DNA from 4 places in the Ferrimonas gelatinilytica genome. Region 2 is predicted to be linked to each of the others. Evidence: predicted binding sites of a transcription regulator. Region 2 holds the regulator's gene; each other region holds the start of a gene.
The links. The regulator LexA, encoded in region 2, represses DNA repair genes until DNA is damaged. The targets are predictions, from matches to a motif close to TACTGTATNNNNATACAGTA.
Positions count from the first base shown of each region.

Region 1 (4,658 bases), on a different contig from region 2:
GTTCAAACAGCACCTGACGCTCCAACTTCAGCTGGCACAGCGCCATCCAGGCCTCGGCCCGATGCTCACTGCCCGCTCCCCGCAGGGCGATCTCGGTGCAGGGGCGATGACGGTGATGCAGGCGCACCTGCAGTACAGGTAACGCCAGTTGGCGTCGGCGCAACACCTCTCCCAACTCCGTAAAAAGGCGCTTCAGTGGAAAGCGCAGACCCTGCAGATGCACCACCTCCTCCAGCAGGATCAGCTTGCGGCGGTACGCCTGGGGTGGCACATAGTCCGGGCGAGGATCCGGCCGGGTTCCCAGCAGACGCTCCAGCCACAGCAGCAGTTCTGCCCCGAAGCGTCGCCCCAGCTCGGCTCGGGGCAGCGCCATCAGTTGTCCCAGACTTTTCACGCCCATCTGAGCCAGGCTGGCGGCTTCGGGCCGGCCCAGCTGGTGAAGGGAGCAGCCAAAGAGCCGTGCCAAGGCTTTATCCGATTCCACCTGGCAGCAGCCCTCCTCCCCCTGACTGGCCAGCAGCCATGCCGCCAGCGGCGTTGGCCCCAAGGCAGCCGACCAGGGCAGCCCCATGGCGTGGAGCCCCTGCTGCAACTGCGCCAGCCAGAGGGGGATCCCGCCAAACAGGCGCAGCATGGAGCGGGCTTCCAGCACCAGCCCCTGGGGAGGCTCCAGGCTGATCTGGGCACTGAAGCCATACGCCCACTGCGCCAGCTGCTCCAGCCCCTCCCGATCCCGATCCGGATCCGACGGCAGCAGTTGCAGCCCCTCGCACAGTGCCGTGGCCGTGGCCACCTTCTGGCCCACGGCTACCCCCTGGCGCCGTGCGGCAGCGTTACACTGAGCGACCGTCAGGGGGTACCCGGACAGCAGCGCCACCGGCTGTTCCGGTGCCAACTGGGCACGCACCTGCTGATGCAGGCTCAGGTCCGGGAAGTGCAGTCCCAGCCACATCACCAGGGTCCCTGCAAGATAGAGCGGTTTCGAGGCGGTTCGGGTTCAGGCCGATGAGGCAGGGTCAGCGGGATCGCCGGTGTGGGCCAGCCGCCCCGCTGCTTGCGCAGCTGTACGGTGCATCCCTGGGGCTGGGGCCCCAACTGCAGCCGCAGCGCCACGGCATGTTGCTGAGCCAGCACCGACTCCGGCAGATGCAGCAACAGCAGGGTCTCCCCCTGCTGGGCCGCCAGCTGCAAACGCCGGGCTTCCGGCGCGGTTAATGATGGCAGCCAGGCCAGGATCAGGCTGCAGCACCCCGATTTGAGGCTGTGCTCCAGTGTCCAGAGCTGCTGCTTGCGCGCTTCGCAGGAGACCCAGATCAACCGTGACAATTCGATGCCACTGTCTGCCCAGGCCGGAGCATAGGGCAGCGCCGGCGGCGCCACCAGCAACTGCCAGCGGTCTCCCCGCTGACGGGCCTTGAACAGGGGCAGCAGCAGTTCGGTGATCCCCAGGACCCCGTGGCCATCACCGATCAGCTCCACCACCCCACAGGGGGGCCAGCCCTGCCAGGCCAGCTGACGATCCAAACTCGCAAACCCGCTGGGTATCCCAGTCGATTCCGGTTGGCACTGCCGCCCAAGCCAGATGTCGGGGCGTCGAAGCAGGGGGGAAACATCCGGGTTCATTTTGTGTTGCTCTCCACAACTCAATAGCTGTACATATATACAGTATAGCGAAGATCACCCGGAGAGAGGCAAGGGGGTCAGGAGAAAAAGAGACACCGCGGCGCCTGAGGGGCCGCGGTGTCTCTGGACTCGGTAGGAGCGACGTAACCTTATCCGGTGGCCAGCCCGAGCGCCTCGGCGTGGAAACGCAGATGGTCGTCAATGAAACTGGCGATGAAATAGTAGCTGTGGTCGTACCCAGGGTGCATGCGCAGGGTCAGTGGATGATCCACCGACTGGCAGGCGGCCTGGAATCGCTCCGGCTGCAACTGCTCTGTCAGGAAGGCATCTTTACTGCCCTGATCGATCAAGATGGGGAGCCGCTCCTTAGCGTCAATCACCAGTAAGGTGGCATCGTACTCCGCCCACTGGGTTTCATCGGGGCCAAGGTAAGCACGAAACGCCTTGCGGCCCCAGGGTACGGCGCTGGGATGGACGATGGGCGCAAAGGCAGAGACCGACTGGTACTGACCCGGATTTTTCAACGCCGCGATCAGGGCGCCATGGCCCCCCATGGAGTGACCAGCGATCCCCTTGTCGGCACTGACTGGGAGCATCGCCTCCACCAGGGATGGCAGCTCATCGGTAACATAGTCGTACATACGGTAATGCCCGGACCAGGGAGCCTCGGTGGCATTGACGTAGAAACCGGCACCAGAGCCCAGATCATACTCCTCGTGTTCTCCAGGCAGATCCAACCCACGCGGACTGGTGTCCGGGCAGACGATCGCCAGCCCCAACTTCGCCGCCAGCCGGAACGCACCGGCTTTCTGGCAGAAGTTTTCATCGGTGCAGGTCAGGCCCGACAGCCAGTAGAGAACCGGCATCCGAGCTGCCGCCACCGCCGGTGGCAGAAATACCGCAAACACCATCTCCGTGCCCGTTGACTCACTGTGGTGACGATAACGCCTTAGCCAGCCATCAAAAACGGCCTGCTGAGAGAGCAGTTCCATGGACATCTCCTGTTAGATTTCCCCACTGCGACCATAGCACGAACCCAGCCAGCGAGGATCCGTGGAAACCTCATGACGACCCCGCGTTTGTGGTCACGGCCGGGTAAACTTGCTAGTCTGAGACACCCAAACCGAAACCATAGCCTTGCATGCACCCCCTTGATGACCCCTGCCCGCCACAACCCTCGGCGCTGGAGAAGATATGGCATACCCTTGAACAGGTGCCCTATGGTCGGGTGGTCACCTACGGTCAACTGGCGGATCTCGCCGGCCAACCCGGCCGTGCCCGGCTTGCCGCCCGGGCGCTGAAACTGGCCCCGACCGAACGATCCCTGCCCTGGTACCGGGTGATCGGTGCCGGGGGAAAAATTACCATTCCCAAAACCTCACCAGGCTATCAACGACAGATAGAACATCTGCGCAATGAGGGGGTAACGGTGAACCAAGGGCGGGTAAAAATGTCGGAATATCAGTGGCAGCCGGATCTGGCCGAGCTACTCTGGCAACTGGACTATTAAGGAAACTCATGCGCGCTATCCTGGTAACCCTGCTCTGCACCTGCGCCCTGGCCGCCTCTGCGGTGGCCCGGGCGGATCTCTACACTCCCTTCCAGGCCCAGTACGAGGTGTACCACGGCTCAAGCTCCCTGGGGGGCGGCCGCTATGAGCTGGAAAAGCTGGCCGAAAACCGTTACCGGCTGGGGTATGAAAGTGCGGTGAAGTACCTTTTCCTCTCCGACAAGCGCACCGAACATACGGAATTTACCGTCACGGATGAGGGTCTGATGCCCCAGCACTACCGCATGGAGCGCAGCGGCAGCGGACCAGATTTCGGCGCCGAGATCACCTTCGATCACGGCAGCGACAACATCCACGCCCAGTACAAGAAACGCCAGGCGGAGTTCGAACTGACGCCCCCCATCTACGACTCCCTGCTCTACCAGCAGCAGCTGCGCCTGGATGTGGCCAACGGCGTGACCGAGATGTACTACCCCTTCATCCAGAAAACCGGTCGCCGGGAATACCACTTCAAGGTGACCGGTACCGAAACCCTCAAGCTGCCCTTCGGCACACTGGAGACGGTGAAGATCGAACGGATCCGTGACCCCAACAGCGAGAAAGAGACCATCTTCTGGTTGGTGCCGGAGCTGGACTACATCGTGGCACGGCTGGCCCATTTCGAAGAGGGGAAACTCAAAGCCGACATGCAGCTTAAGCAGGTGGAGTTCGAGCCCTAGGGCCGCTCATCCCTTTGCCACCACCTCGCCATCTTTAAAGAGGCACCAACTGCCCGGTGCCATCCGGTGCCAATGCTCGTTGCTGGTCAGTGGCCGGGTGGCGATCACCGTCACCACGTCATCGGGGGTGGTCTCTTTCTGGAAGTCGATCACCATCTCAGTATCGATTAAACGGGCTTCGCCAAAGGGAGCCCGGCGGGTGATCCAGTGCAGGTGGTTGCCACACAGCGCCAGCAGGTAGCGCCCATCGGAGATCAGCATATTGAACACCCCCAACTTCTGCAGCTTCTTGCCCTCCCGGGCCAGGAAACGAAACGCCGTGGTGCGGCGCGCCGGCGGGGTCGGATATTTCTGCGCCAACTTGTCCAGTAGGGTACAAAACGCCAGTTCACTGTCGGTTGCCCCCACCGGAAGGAAGCGCAGCGGCGTCAATTTCTCCTTGTAGCCGGAGAGCTGCCCGTTGTGGGCAAAGCTCCAGTTCCGTCCCCACAGTTCACGGCCGAAGGGGTGGGTGTTCTCAAGCGAGACCTTGCCCCGGTTGGCTTGGCGGATATGGCTGATCACGGTTTTCGACCGGATAGGATACGCCTTGAGCAGGCTCGCCACCTCGGAGTGGCAGCTGGGATCGCTGTCTTTAAACGTCCGGTTGCCCCAACCGTCATAAAAAGTGATCCCCCAGCCATCCTTATGGGGACCGGTTTTTCCGCCCCGCTCCACCAAGCCGGTAAAACTGAACACGATATCCGTCGGTACATTGGCGCTCATCGCCAGCAATTCACACATGAGGGGATTCTTTTACCCGTTAA
Region 1 covers NZ_BAABLF010000005.1:102,598-107,255, reverse strand. Annotated here, with positions in the region: gene ABD997_RS02880 (Y-family DNA polymerase) at 1-952, opposite strand, end outside; gene imuA (translesion DNA synthesis-associated protein ImuA) at 952-1,623, opposite strand; gene fghA (S-formylglutathione hydrolase) at 1,773-2,621, opposite strand; gene ABD997_RS02865 (MGMT family protein) at 2,765-3,133, shown strand; gene ABD997_RS02860 (DUF3108 domain-containing protein) at 3,142-3,852, shown strand; gene ABD997_RS02855 (class II glutamine amidotransferase) at 3,859-4,635, opposite strand.
Region 1: imuA (translesion DNA synthesis-associated protein ImuA) is a predicted target of LexA. The motif match lies at 1,649-1,668, and genes of this name have one in related genera.

Region 2 (4,658 bases):
TGTGATTCATGGAAATTGTCGCTCAAACAAAAGGGGGCGCGTGCGCCCCCTCAATGGACCGCGGAGCTTACTGCGTTCGGCTCAGGGTGTTCTGAATGGTCGGGGTCAGCAGTGGCATCACAATCTGATACAGCGCCTTGACCTGTTCGGTATCGGCATCCTCTCCCAACATTCCCATGGTTTTCAGTTTCGATGTGAGAGTCGTGAACACCTTCTTATCGAAGAACTCCGGCGCACTGATCCCATGCAGCCGGGACATTCGCTCCGCCAGGGCGATGCTGTCCTTCTCCAGCGCCCCCCGCTCGATCCCCGGTTCACTCTGCAACCGCGACAGGACGATGGCGTAGCGCTGGATCGTTTCCTGGATAAGGTCCGCCAGATTACAGAGCACCGCTCGATGGGCGTGGCTGGGCTGCAGCCCTTTGTCGCAGGGCTCCAGCAAGTCGTGCATCACCAGTTCGTTGATCAGCCCTTCGACCTGACGCTCGACATCGTCAAGGTCGAGGCCCATGAACAGCTCAGCCTGCAACAGCGGGTAGAGGGCCCGGATATGTTCGATCAGTGACTCCTTGGAGTGACAGCCTCCGCGCAGCAGCAGGGCGGCGATCAGGGCAGGCAGAACCAGCAGATGGAGACTGTTATTCCGGTAGTAGGTCATGGAGACGGCGGTGCCACTATGGATGCTGATGATTTCACCCATGTGATCTCGGCTGACGTCGAACTTATTCAGGTCAAGCACCATCTGCAGCACCGCCTTGCCATCCCCCTCTGGCACTGTGGTGCGGGCGGTGTAGGGCACCGCGCGGAGCAGGTCCAGGTAAAGGTCCAACTGCTGCTCCAGGGCATGGCGCTCCATGGCGTGCTGCTCTGTGGCCAACAGCACGCTGGCGGTGAGGGTCATGGCGGAGGCGGCAGCGGCGTCATTGATGTTGCACATCAGTTTATTGGCCAACAGGTTGACCGTCGGCGTGAGCCAGGACTGGCGGCCTTCGCCACGCTTCTGCTCCTCCCGCCAGTCGGGATTGGCTTGATTGAGGAACTGGTGAATGGTGATCGGCTCGCCGAAGTTAACGTAGCCCTGACCGTAGTTGCGCAGTTTACGCAGGGCAGAGAACACCTGCCAGGCGTTCTCCTTCTCCTTTTTCTTGCCGGCCAGCTCCTTGTGGTAGGAGGTCACCTCCATCACGTGGTCGTATCCCAGGTAAACGGGGACCAGGGTCACCGGCCGCTCGAGTCCACCCAGCACTGAGTTGACCGTCATGGCGATCATTCCGGTCTTGGGGGGCAGCAGACGCCCGGTGCGTGAGCGCCCGCCTTCGGTGAAATACTCCACTGAGTAGCCGCGCTTAAACAGTTGGTCCAGGTATTCACGGAACACCGTGGAGTAGAGCTTGTTGCCCTTGAAGGAGCGGCGGATGAAGAAGGCGCCACCGCGGCGGAAAATGGGTCCGGCGGGCCAGAAGTTGAGATTGACCCCGGCGGCGATGTGCGGCGGCACCATTCCCTGCTGGTAAATTACGTAGGAGAGCAGCAGGTAGTCCATGTGGCTGCGGTGGCACGGGACGAACACGATCTCGTGGCCATCCTGGGACAGTTGACGTACCTGCTCGGCGCCGCGGACGTTGATCCCTTTATACAGCTTGTTCCACAGCCAGCCCAGGAAACGATCCCCGATACGCACCAGGCCTTCCGAGTAGTCGGCCGCGATCTCGTCCAGGTACTCATGGGCCCGCTGTCGAGCCTTCTCTTCGCTGATATTTTTGCTCCGCGCCTCTTCGGCGATCGCTTCCTTGATCGCCTCGTCAGCCAGCAGGCTGTGGAACAGGGCCTGACGATCCGGCAACCGGGGGCCGGTAGCCACGGTGCGCTGACGGCCGAAGTGTACCCGAGCGACCCGGGCCAGCTTGTTGGCGATGGTGCTGTCGGTACCGTGATTATCGGCCATGTAGCGCAGAGAGACCGCGCGGGAGAAGCGGATAAAGTTGTCGCGGCCCAGTACGGTGATGATGGCGGTTTTGCGAAGCCAGGTCGGGTTGGGCTTGTTGAGCAGGGTCGCACTGACACTGACCTCTTTACCGGGGTTGCGGCCCCACAACAGGCTTACCGGAACCACCTGAATATCGAGATCAGGATCCTGGCGGTGAAGTTCCAGCAGACGTTCGAACTGGCCCTTGAAGTCGGTGCTGTTGCCGCGACCAAAGAGCGGGGTAGCCTCCGCCAGCGCCACCATCCGGGCGACAGGTTCACCATTAATGGTGAGGGGGGCGAAGGGGCTCGGCAGCCCAAGACGCCGACAGCATTCGTGCAGGGCCAGACGATCGGAAAAGGCGTCATGAGGCAAGACATAAACCAAGGGCCGATTGAGATCGAGATCCAGCTCCTCCACCGGGTTTTCCGGGATAGGTTTGCTTTTTACCAACAGCTTCTGCATCCAGTTGATCGGTTGCTGCCAGGGCTTGAGGGTCTTGTGGCTCACGCGTCTGCTTCTCTTGGGCTTAGAACGGTAGGCGCAGAGTGTACACCCAAAGCTAAACGCTGGCAGCAGCCAAGGGGCGGTTGGCGCTTAAGAGGCCCGGATAAGCGGTAAAAAGTCATAGTGATCAGACCTCTGGAAGCGCTTTTTTAATACTTATGATGAGGATGGTGTTGAAATCACCAGATACCTGTATATGATTACAGTATCTCTACTGTACGAATAAACAGGGAATGCCATGAAGCCGCTGACGCCGCGACAGGAGCAGGTTTTTGACCTTATCCGCCAACATATGCAGGACACAGGGATGCCGCCAACCCGGGCGGAGATCGCCCGGCAACTGGGATTTCGCAGTGCCAATGCCGCGGAGGAGCACCTCAAGGCGTTGGCTCGTAAGGAGTATATCGAGATTGTCCCCGGTACCTCGCGCGGGATCCGAATCCTCTTTAACGAACCTGAACCCGAGCAGCTGGGACTGCCACTGATTGGCCGGGTCGCCGCCGGCGAACCCATCCTGGCCCAGGAGCATGTCGAATCGCACTACCAGATGGATCCCAGCCTCTTCCATCCGGAAGCCAGCTACCTGTTGCGGGTTCGCGGTGACTCCATGAAGGAGATCGGGATCCTAGATGGTGACCTGCTGGCGGTACACCAGACCCGTGAGGCAAGAAACGGCCAGGTGGTGGTGGCCCGGGTTGGAGACGACGAAGTGACGGTGAAACGCTTCCAGAAGAGGGGCAATGTGGTCTATCTCCATGCGGAAAATGAGGAGTACGCCCCCATCGTGGTGGATCTCAAGGAGACTCCGCTAACCATCGAAGGCCTCGCCGTCGGAGTGGTACGCAATGGAGACTGGCAATAATGAAATTGCAGCAGGGAACGCGCTTCAATCACCCCGGTTTATGGCAGAGCTCGCGTCGTGCCTGGCCAGCTATGGACACCCAGTGTCATGACAGCCCGGGTGCCGGGCTCCAACGTGTGCTGCCGGCAGCGGCTGAGGCTGCGGGTCAGCAGGGCTGGGTGGTACTGATCAATCCCCCCGCTGGAAACTGGGCTGCCACGCTGGCTCGGGCCGGTGTCGACAGCCGCCGGGTACTGCGTGTCCGTAGCAGCGACGATGTTGAGGCCCTCTGGGCCCTGGAGCAGGCCCTGACAGGGGCGACCTGCGCCCTGGTGCTGGGCTGGTTGCCGGTTTTGGATGCGCGGGATCGGCGTCGGTTGCAGCTGGTCCAACGCCGTGCCCACTGCTCCGCTTACCTGTTTCACGGTGAGCGTGGGGAGATCCTCCACCTGGCCAACCCGGTTCACTGAAACACTCTCCGCCCTGCCTGCAGGATGTTCTTGATCAACTTTTACTCAGCCTGTAGCTTAACTTACGAATTCAATTAGAAAACTTGGCAGCAGTAAAGGCAGATGTTGCGCAGCTCTATCGCGTATGCCCATGCCCATTTCGGGGAAGGAGCTGACATAGGGCTGAGTCGTACTGTGCAAGCTCTTTCTGGACGTTGCGAAAGCAATGCTCAGAGGAGAAGCGTCTGTGAAGTACAAGCTGTTGGCCTGGATGGCCCCATGGATGGCGACGCCCTTCATGGCCAAAGCCTCGCTTTGGAATATGACCCCGGGGGTCACCGAAATCAGTCAGCAGGTCTACAGCCTGCACATGACCATCTTTTATATCTGCTGTGCCATCGCCTTCGTGGTGTTTGGCGTGATGATTATCTCGCTGATCCGGCATCGCAAATCTAAAGGTGCGACTCCCGCCCACTTCCATGAAAGCACCAAGGTGGAGATCGCCTGGACCGTGGTGCCCTTCCTTATCCTCATCGGTATGGCCGTGCCCGCGACCAGTACCTTGATCGCGATGGAAGATCCCAGCGATGCGGATCTCACCATCCAGATCACTGGTTCCCAGTGGAAGTGGCACTACCAATACTTCGGTGAGGATGTGGGCTTCTACAGCCTGCTGTCGACGCCGAAAGCGCAGATAGAAAATCAAGCCGCTAAGGGCGAGAACTACCTGCTGGAAGTGGATAAGCCCCTGGTTCTGCCCACCAATCGAAAGGTGCGTTTCCTGTTGACCTCCGATGATGTGATCCACTCCTGGTGGGTACCGGCTTTCGCGGTGAAAAAGGATGCTAACCCGGGATTTATCAATGAAGCCTGGACTCGGGTGACTGAGCCCGGG
Region 2 covers NZ_BAABLF010000014.1:142,413-147,070, forward strand. Annotated here, with positions in the region: gene ABD997_RS11800 (tRNA-uridine aminocarboxypropyltransferase) at 1-10, opposite strand, end outside; gene plsB (glycerol-3-phosphate 1-O-acyltransferase PlsB) at 68-2,476, opposite strand; gene lexA (transcriptional repressor LexA) at 2,712-3,335, shown strand; gene ABD997_RS11815 (hypothetical protein) at 3,335-3,784, shown strand; gene coxB (cytochrome c oxidase subunit II) at 4,011-4,658, shown strand, end outside.

Region 3 (4,658 bases), on a different contig from region 2:
CAGTATGGCATGGTGCTGCTGTCCCGATTTCCTATCCTGCAGGAGCAGGTTCGCACCTTCGCAAAATTCCCTTGGCACAGGCTCGCTGCCCCCCAAAAGATCACCCGAGCCGATGGCAGGGATTTTTACGATGCAAGCACCTGGCGGGCATTGCGCCTCTCCTCCAAGTCGCACTGGGACGTACCGGTTCAGATCGGCGAACATCGACTCCACCTGCTTGCGGCCCACCCCACCCCGCCGGTGTTTGACGGCCCGGAGGGACGCAACGGCGCGCGCAACTTTGATGAGATCCGTCTCTGGGCAGAGTACATCGACAACGCCCCATACCTCGTGGATGACCAGGACCGACAGGGCGGACTCCCCCCAAACCGCCGCTTTGTGATACTGGGGGATTACAACGCCTCAGCGACCGAGGGGCGCAGCCGTCCGGGCGCCATTGAGCAGCTGCTGCATCATTCACGCATCAATGCCAAGTGGGTGCCGATCTCCCAGGGTGGGGCAGCGCACAGTCCGGACAACCCCCATGGGGCCAGCCACACGGCAAGCTGGCGAGCACGGGTGGACTACGTCTTGCCTTCGAGATGGGGATTGGAAGTGCGTGATGGGGGCGTCTTCTGGCCAGCCCCCGACTCACCGCTACACCCTTTAGTGGTGAACCGCAGGGCCTCCAGTGACCATCGCCTGGTGTGGCAAACGCTGAAACTGACTCACGGCCCTGAAGGGAATGAGAGTGGGACTTGACTGCGCACTTACTTATCGGAGTCGGACTTATTGCCGCCACTGAACAGCGAGGAGAAGACATTCGCCGGATTGAAATCCTGCATCCGTTTCAACTCCTGCTGCCAACGCTGTTGTTGAGACAGCCACCCCACCATCGCCTGTTCCAGCCACTGCCCCGCCATGCCGGTCATTCGACTGTCGTAGAGACGGATGATCTCCTCCAAAAACTTGTTGGTCAGTACCGAGGCGTGCCCCTCGTTCTCCATCTCCGCCAACACCTGCAGCAGCACCTGGCGGGTAATGTCCTCACCGCTTTTGGAGTCCACCACCTGAAACGGCTGGTAGCTCTTGATGTCATCCCGGACATCCATCAGGGTGATGTACCCCTTCTTCTCGGTATCGTAAAGGCGTCGATTCGGGTAGCGCTTTATCAGTTTCATCGTGCAGTGCCGCAAAGGGTTTGTTCCAGTGTAGGGCTTTCGGCGTCCACATCCTACCCCTGGATCATGGTTGCGCTTAGCCGCCCCCCCTTTAGCGGCAGTATCAGCTAGCGGCAGTATCAGCGCCACCCACCCGCGGCGCCTGACGACAACCAGAAAAATTGTGCAGCGCACAAAAAATACTTGACCCCTGGCCAGCCAGCGCATAAATTAAACAGTGAGATTGTGCAGTGCACAATTCATGTTTTTGGCCACCAAGGAGCTAAGCCATGTTCAACGATATGAAACAGCAGTTCGAAGATGGACTGCAAAAAGCCATTGAAAATCAAGTTAAGATCAGCGAAGTCAATGTCCAGTTTGCCAATGACATCGCTCAGCGCAACAGTGCTTACCTGACGGATCTGGTGAAGAGCGGCACCGAAGTGGCCAAAGATCTGGGCGAGTGCAAAACGCCGACCCAACTGATCGAGAAGCAAACCGCTTTTGCCAACGAGCTGCGCAGCAAGACCGAGGCCTACGTCAAATCCAACGTTGACGCTCTGACCGCGCTGAGTGAAACCATCTCCAGCATGACCGGCGGCCTGTGGAGCATCCCCTCCGCTCCGACCAGCACCGGCAGCCGTCGCAAGACCAAGCCCGCCGAATAAGTCCGGTGGCACTCATAGAAACGCCCCGACCATGGTCGGGGCGTTTCTGTTTCTTCACTTCTTGTCACGCTTAAAGACTTTTCATCCCCTTGAGCGACAAGGTTTTAGCTATTGTTAGGCTGCCTTGGTGGATGAAGCCTCCTCCTTAGCCGCCTTGGGCTCCTTGGCAGTGGGCGCTTTTGCCGCCCTCTTGCCCTTCAACAGGGCCGCCAGTGCCTCCTTGTTTTGTGCCAGGTGCAGTGACACCTCCTCCACCTGCGGCTCTGACAGCAGACCGCTCTGCTCCAGAAGCTGTGCCAGGTCATCGGCCAGATCCAACATCTTATCGTAAGCGTCGGCTTCCGCCTTACTGGAAAAGGTCATCACTTCCTCCCCTTTGCGCTCCACCACATATTTGACGATCACCGCCATGTTCGCCCCCGTCCATCGTTCAGTTAAGAGCCGTTATCTTAACAATAAAACTGTATAAATAAACAGTTATGTTTGAGAGCTGACCCTGATTCGTGCCAATTCAGCGTCGATACAGGCACAGAGGCCATTGCTATGGCAAACTCTCTCTTAGCGAAACCTCGCCAGGTGTGTATTGGTTAACGAGAGAGGAGTCTGGATTAATGCAAATTTTAGTGATCGAAGATGATCCGCTTCTGTGCCATCACCTTAAGGTGAGGCTCAGCGAGATGGGCAATCAGGTTCAGGCTAGCCAAACTGCAGCAGAGGGCCGTTACCTGGCTGCCAACTACCCGATCGATGTGGCGGTCATCGATCTGGGCCTGCCGGATGAGAGTGGACTCAGCCTTATCCGCCATCTTCGTGAGCAAAACCACGCCTTCCCGATCCTGATCCTGACCGCCCGCAGCAGCTGGCAGGATAAGGTCGAAGGGCTCAACGCCGGCGCCGATGACTACCTGGTCAAGCCATTTCGTATCGAAGAGCTGGAAGCACGGATGAATGCCCTGGTGCGACGAAGCGCAGGCTTTACCAAACCGGAGATCCAGTGTGGCACTTTGAAGCTGGATCTCTCTGGACGCCGAGTCACCCTATCCGACTCGCTGCTGGAGCTCACCGCCTTCGAGTACCAGATCCTGGAGTACCTGATGCGCCACCACCAGCAGGTGGTGTCCAAACAGCGCCTTCTCGATGTGCTCTATGAGGACAGAGAAGGCGACCCCAACACCGTCGAGGTGATGATCTCCCGCCTTCGCAAAAAGCTGGTCAACGGGGGGATGGATAACCCCATCGCCACCATCCGCGGCCAGGGTTACCGGTTTAACCAGGCTTGCCAGTGATGGCTAACGCTAAAACCCCATCCACGATTTTTAGCCGGGTGATCGGAGCCAGCATGGCCCTTCTCACCCTGGCCGCAGTTGCCCTCACGGCCGCTCAACGATCCGATGATGCGCGCACGCTCTATCAACAAGCTGCGAACAGCGTCGCAAGTCAACTTCCGGCTATCAGTGAGGAACTCAAGCAGGCAGGAATACAAAAAGCGGATCTCAAGCTGCTGAGTGACCAAAACTTTCCCCCTGGCACGATTCTCTTCGCCATCTGTTCAGCGGGGGGGGAACTGCAGTTCGTATCGGAAAAGCTAAAAAAGCTTCGCCTGCCTGGCGACTGCGACACACTGACAACGATTATGGATAACGACGACTTCACTCGGCCGCTGGAGCTGTTACCGGAACGATTTTTCTACATTTTCCCTATTCCGCTTCAAACCGAAACCGGGGTCATCACCATAGTCATGGTTCGTAATGCCATGAAAGCCAAAGCCCTGTTGGACAAACACAATCAGCTATCCAACATCCAGTTGCTCTTCATTTTGCCCATTGCCTTCCTGCTGTTGACCCGCAGTGCTCGTTGGGGGATACAGCCGCTGCAGACCATGGGCAAGCAGCTCAAAGAGATCAAAAGCGGCAAGCGGCGCCGGCTCGGGGATCCGAAAGCCAAAGAGCTGGTGGCAATCAGCGCTGCGCTGAACGATCTGCTGCAGCAGGGCGAGCAGCGCAATGAAACCTACCGCAATGCGATGAAAGACCTGGCGCACAGCCTCAAGACCCGGCTCGCGGCAGTCCAGGCGATCATGGACGATAGCGCCAGCACTGAGGAGCGCCGCCGTTCAGAACTTTACGACCAGCTCAGCCAGATGGACCAGCTCATTCAGTACCAACTGCGTAAGGCAGTGATGGGGCGTCAGGGGCTGGCCCAGGAGGCGGTTGACACCCGTCCCATCGCCGAGCAACTGCAGCAGATGCTCGGCAAGGTGTACCGTGAAAAGTCGCTAGAGTGCCAACTCGACATCGATGACTCACTGAAGTTTCCTGGATCGGGCGCTGATCTTATGGAGTTTCTCGGCAACCTGATGGAGAACGCCTACCGCTTCGCCGAGGGTCAGGTTCGGGTCTCATGGCACAAATACGCCGAGGGAAGACTGCGCCTGAGCGTCGAAGACGATGGTCCTGGCATCGAGCCGGAGCTTAGAGAGCGTGTGCTGCGTCGCGGCGAGCGAGCCGATGAGCGCCACCCCGGCCAGGGGATTGGCCTGGCGGTCTGCCATGAGATCAGCCTCAGCTATGGCGGCCAACTGGTGATCGACGACTCGCCACTGGGCGGCACCCGCATCACCCTTCACCTGCCACCAATGCAGGATTTTAGCGGCGCCGAGTAAGCCGTGACGCTACCCAAGGCGAGCCAAAGCCTCTAGGATTGACTCGCCAACTCTTTGCTATAAAAATCTAATTGCAATGACTGCCCCTATCCAAGCCTCGAAAGCCTGGTGGCTCTACCTGGTGCGCACCGCCAGGGGAAGCCTCTATGCCGGGATCACCACCGACATCGAGCGCCGTTTTTCTGAGCA
Region 3 covers NZ_BAABLF010000006.1:295,850-300,507, reverse strand. Annotated here, with positions in the region: gene ABD997_RS06385 (endonuclease/exonuclease/phosphatase family protein) at 1-741, shown strand, start outside; gene phaR (polyhydroxyalkanoate synthesis repressor PhaR) at 750-1,160, opposite strand; gene ABD997_RS06375 (phasin family protein) at 1,430-1,807, shown strand; gene ABD997_RS06370 (YebG family protein) at 1,922-2,218, opposite strand; gene ABD997_RS06365 (response regulator) at 2,419-3,093, shown strand; gene ABD997_RS06360 (ATP-binding protein) at 3,147-4,469, shown strand; gene ABD997_RS06355 (GIY-YIG nuclease family protein) at 4,546-4,658, shown strand, end outside.
Region 3: ABD997_RS06370 (YebG family protein) is a predicted target of LexA. The motif match lies at 2,267-2,286, and genes of this name have one in related genera.

Region 4 (4,658 bases), on a different contig from region 2:
GGGAACTTTCCGGCCAGATAGTCTTCGACCAACTGGGGCAGTTCGGAGCGGCCCTTGACCCCCCCGAACGCCGTACCCCGCCAGACCCGACCGGTGACCAGCTGGAAGGGTCGGGTAGCGATCTCTTCGCCGGCCCCGGCAACCCCGATGATCACCGATTCACCCCAGCCCTTGTGACAGCACTCCAGCGCACTTCGCATCACGTTGACGTTGCCGATGCACTCGAAGGAGTAATCGACACCGCCGTCGGTCATCTCGATGATCACCTCCTGGATCGGTTTGTCATACTCCTTCGGATTGATGCAGTCGGTGGCGCCCAGCTGACGGGCAAGCTCAAACTTGCCGTTGTTGATGTCGATGCCGATGATGCGGCCCGCTTTTGCCATGACGGCACCGATCACCGCCGACAGGCCGATACCACCAAGGCCGAAAATGGCCACGGTATCACCGGGCTGCACCTTGGCGGTATTGAGCACCGCCCCCATTCCCGTGGTGACGCCGCAGCCCAGCAGGCAGATCTCCTCCAGCGGTGCCTCAGGATTCACTTTGGCCAGAGCGATCTCCGGCAGGACCGTGTACTCGGAAAAGGTGGAGCAGCCCATGTAGTGATAGATGGTTTTGCCGTCTTTGGAGAAGCGCGAGGTTCCATCGGGCATCAGGCCTTGTCCCTGGGTCTCACGGATCCGCTGGCAGAGGTTGGTCTTTCCTGAGCGGCAGAATTTGCACTCCCCGCACTCCGGGGTGTAGAGGGGGATGACATGATCGCCCACGGCGACACTGATGACCCCTTCGCCGACGGACTCGACAACGCCGCCCCCTTCGTGGCCCAGAATGGCGGGAAAACGCCCCTCCGGATCGTCGCCAGAGAGGGTGTAGGCGTCGGTGTGGCAGACCCCACTGGCGAGGATCCGCACGCGCACTTCGCCTTTCTGCGGCGGCATGACGTCGATCTCTTCGATGCTGAGGGGTTGCCCTGGGCCCCAGGCGACGGCGGCACGGGCTTTGATGGTTTTGGCGGTCATGATGAAGATTCCTTACGTCCGTGAGGGAAGTAGCCAAGTTATCATAGTGTGAAATCCGAACCGATATGGGCATTGCACATGCCGGTTGTGGATGGCAGCGCGAGAAACGTGCACAAAAGGTGACGCTGAGGGAAAAAGCCGTTAGGATCCCACTTATACTGTAAATAATGACAGTGGTTTGCCGGTGTCGCCCGGTGAAGCCGCCAACGATAAGGGGTTTCCTGTGATTGGACGCTTACGAGGGGTGCTGGTGGAGAAGACCGCGCCTGAAGTGGTGCTGGAGTGCGCCGGGGTGGGTTACGAGGTCCAGATGCCGATGTCCAGCTTCTACCAGTTACCGGAGGTTGGGGCTGAAACGGTGATCGTCACGCACTTTGTGGTACGGGAGGACGCCCAGCTGCTCTACGGCTTTGCCTCCAAAGAGGAGCGCGCCCTGTTTCGAGAGCTGATTAAGACCAATGGTGTCGGTCCCAAGATGGCGCTGGCGATCCTCTCCGGCATGTCGGCGGAACAGTTTATCGATGCGGTACAGGCGGAAAACGTGGTTGGGCTGACCAAGATCCCCGGTGTCGGGAAGAAAACCGCCGAGCGCCTGGTGGTGGAGATGCGTGATCGGCTGAAAAACTTTGGTGCGCCGCTGCTTACACCCTACGCAGACCGCCTGGCGGGCAATGACACGTTGGCCACGCCAATCAATCCGGAAGATGACGCCATTGCCGCGCTGGTGGCGCTGGGCTACAAGTCGACCCAGGCTGCCAAGTTGGTGGGTAAGGTGGCTGTACCGGGAGTCAGCTCCGAGCAGCTGATTAAAGACGCCCTGAAGGCGATGCTCTGAGGGAACAACGATGATTGAAGCGGATCGCCTGGTGGCGGCACCGGTAGAAAGCCGGGAAGAAGCGGTGATCGACAGGGCGATGCGCCCGAAGATGCTGACCGATTACACCGGTCAGGATGACGCCAAGGCACAGCTGGAGGTCTTTATCCAGGCGGCGCGTAACCGGGCTGAGGCGCTGGATCACCTGCTGATATTTGGCCCACCTGGGCTGGGTAAGACTACCCTGGCCAACATCGTCGCCAACGAGATGGGAGTCAGCATTAAGTCCACCTCAGGCCCGGTGCTGGAGAAGGCCGGGGACCTGGCGGCGCTGCTGACCAACCTGGAACCCAATGATGTTCTCTTCATCGATGAGATCCACCGTCTTAGCCCTGTGGTTGAGGAGGTGCTCTATCCGGCGATGGAGGATTACCAGCTGGATATCATGATCGGTGAAGGGCCGGCCGCCCGCTCCATCAAACTGGATCTGCCCCCCTTTACCCTGGTAGGAGCCACTACCCGAGCGGGCGCCCTGACATCGCCGTTGCGGGCTCGCTTCGGGATCCCGATGCGGTTGGAGTTCTACAATGTGCGGGACCTCACCGACATTGTCCGACGCAGCGCCGAGGTGCTGGGGCTCTCGATGGAGCCGGCCGGTGCGGTGGAGATCGCCCGCCGAAGCCGGGGCACACCGCGTATCGCAAACCGCCTGCTGCGGCGGGTGCGTGACTTTGCCGAGGTCCGGTTTGACGGTGTCATCTCTGAGTCCGTCGCCGCCCAGGCGCTGGACCTGCTGGATGTGGACAGGGAGGGGTTTGACTACCTGGACCGGAAGATGCTGACCACCATCATCGATAAGTTTGCCGGCGGGCCCGTAGGGCTGGAGAACCTGGCTGCCGCCATCGGTGAGGAGAGAGAAACCATTGAGGATGTGCTGGAGCCCTACCTGATCCAACAGGGGTTCCTTCAACGCACGCCCCGGGGGCGCATGGCGACGGATCGGGCGTACCAGCACTTTGGTCTGAGCCGAAACGACTAAGCAAGACCTGCCCCGGTGGGCTGTGCCACTGGATAGACAAAGTAAAAAAGCGCCGCAGATCTGCGGCGCTTTTCTCTTTCTCTAGGCATGGTTCAGGCCAGGATAAGCCAGCCACCGTAGCCGAGGAAGTGCAGGGCGGTGATCCCGTAAAGCCGGGTCATAAACTCAACTTTACGGACCTTGTGGCGAAACATCTGTGCGCCGAGGAAGGCACCGAGCCAGCCGCCGAGCAGCTCAAATCCGTGCAGCAGGGCCTCGGGAACCCTCCGGGCGCCGGTCAGGGCACGGCGTTTATCCAGGCCGAACAGCAGCAGGGTAATCATGCTCACCGCCAGGTAATGGGGTAGCATGTTGAGCGGCCCCATCAGCATCAGCATCAGTACCCAAAGCAATGAGAGAGCCAGGCCGATCATTCCGCTTTGCCTAACCCCTCGCCGGCCTGGCTGCGCTGGATCAGCTCGATCTTGTAGCCGTCCGGATCTTCTACAAAAGCGATGTGGGTGGAGCCGCCCAATACCGGGCCGGGTTCGCGGCTGATGGTGCCACCGGCGGCACGGATGGCGTCACAGGCCCCGTAGATATCGGCAAATCCCAGGGCGATGTGCCCGAAAGCATTTCCCATCTCGTACTCTTCGACACCCCAGTTGTAGGTCAGCTCAATAACGGCATGCCCCTCGCGCTCCTCGCCGTAACCAACAAAAGCGAGGGTGTACTTGTAATCTTCATTCACCGACTTTCGCAGCAGCTTCATGCCGAGTACGTCGGTGTAAAACGCGATGGAGCGATCCAGGTCGCCTACGCGGAGCATGGTATGCAGGAGTTGAGACATGGGACTTTCCTTGAAAATGAACAACCGCTCAAGGGTAACAGATGCTCGGAGAAAAAATAACGATGCGCTATGAAGTTGCGAGGGGGATTGCGGCACTGTTGACTGGGGCGCTGGGGATGGGAAAAACTCTGTGATCTGGTTCACGGTGGGGCCAATCCCGATCCCATTTATCGTCGGGTTTCCGTAACCTTGGTCGCGGGGGGATATACCAACCCTTTGCGGAGAAGCAGACTGTGAATACCGATGTGAAATACGCGGTGATGGCGGCGGCCGCGATCCTGAGTGGGATCGTGGCGATGGGTGCCCTCATCTTCAGCTAATGCGGGATCCCGAGTGTGTATGTCCAAGTAAAAACGCCGGCTTTTGCCGGCGTTTTTTTATCTGTCGTTCAGTGCATGATGACGGCGGACTGAACCGGGGGCGAGGGCTGCTCCGGCTCCTCCTCTTCACCATAAAAGACCACGTTGAGTGCCTCGATCTCCTTGGCGGCCTGGCTCATCTGTTCGATGCAGTCGCTGACAAAGAAGTGGAACTGGTCCGGGCTGATCCCCGGCGTGAGCGCCAGGTTGTGGCAAAGCAGGATCCGCGGCAGGGTGTCATCCACCATCTCGACGAAGATCTTAAGCGTCGGGTACTGGCTGTTGAGCTCACTCATCTTGGCGAAGGCGGTCATCAGACCGGTAGGACGGATCTCGATGGAGGCAGAGAGATAGACGAACTCCCCTTCGATCTCGATCTTGGCATCATAGATCCCGTTGATCTCCTGCAACTGTGGCAGGTGCAAGCCTTCACAGGAGCCGCACAGGAAATACTCAATCTGACTCTGTTCCAGCCAGGATCTCAGGGTATCGTGGTTGGGGACCGGCAAGTTGGGCATGAAAAGGGTTCTCTAAGGGGACGAATAACGGGGCATAGGATACCGGTTAGCCCCGGGAAATGCACCCTGCAGGGCCT
Region 4 covers NZ_BAABLF010000005.1:341,845-346,502, reverse strand. Annotated here, with positions in the region: gene ABD997_RS03925 (S-(hydroxymethyl)glutathione dehydrogenase/class III alcohol dehydrogenase) at 1-1,022, opposite strand, end outside; gene ruvA (Holliday junction branch migration protein RuvA) at 1,246-1,857, shown strand; gene ruvB (Holliday junction branch migration DNA helicase RuvB) at 1,868-2,875, shown strand; gene ABD997_RS03910 (DUF1294 domain-containing protein) at 2,968-3,288, opposite strand; gene gloA (lactoylglutathione lyase) at 3,285-3,704, opposite strand; gene ABD997_RS03900 (YbjN domain-containing protein) at 4,093-4,581, opposite strand.
Region 4: ruvA (Holliday junction branch migration protein RuvA) is a predicted target of LexA. The motif match lies at 1,179-1,198, and genes of this name have one in related genera.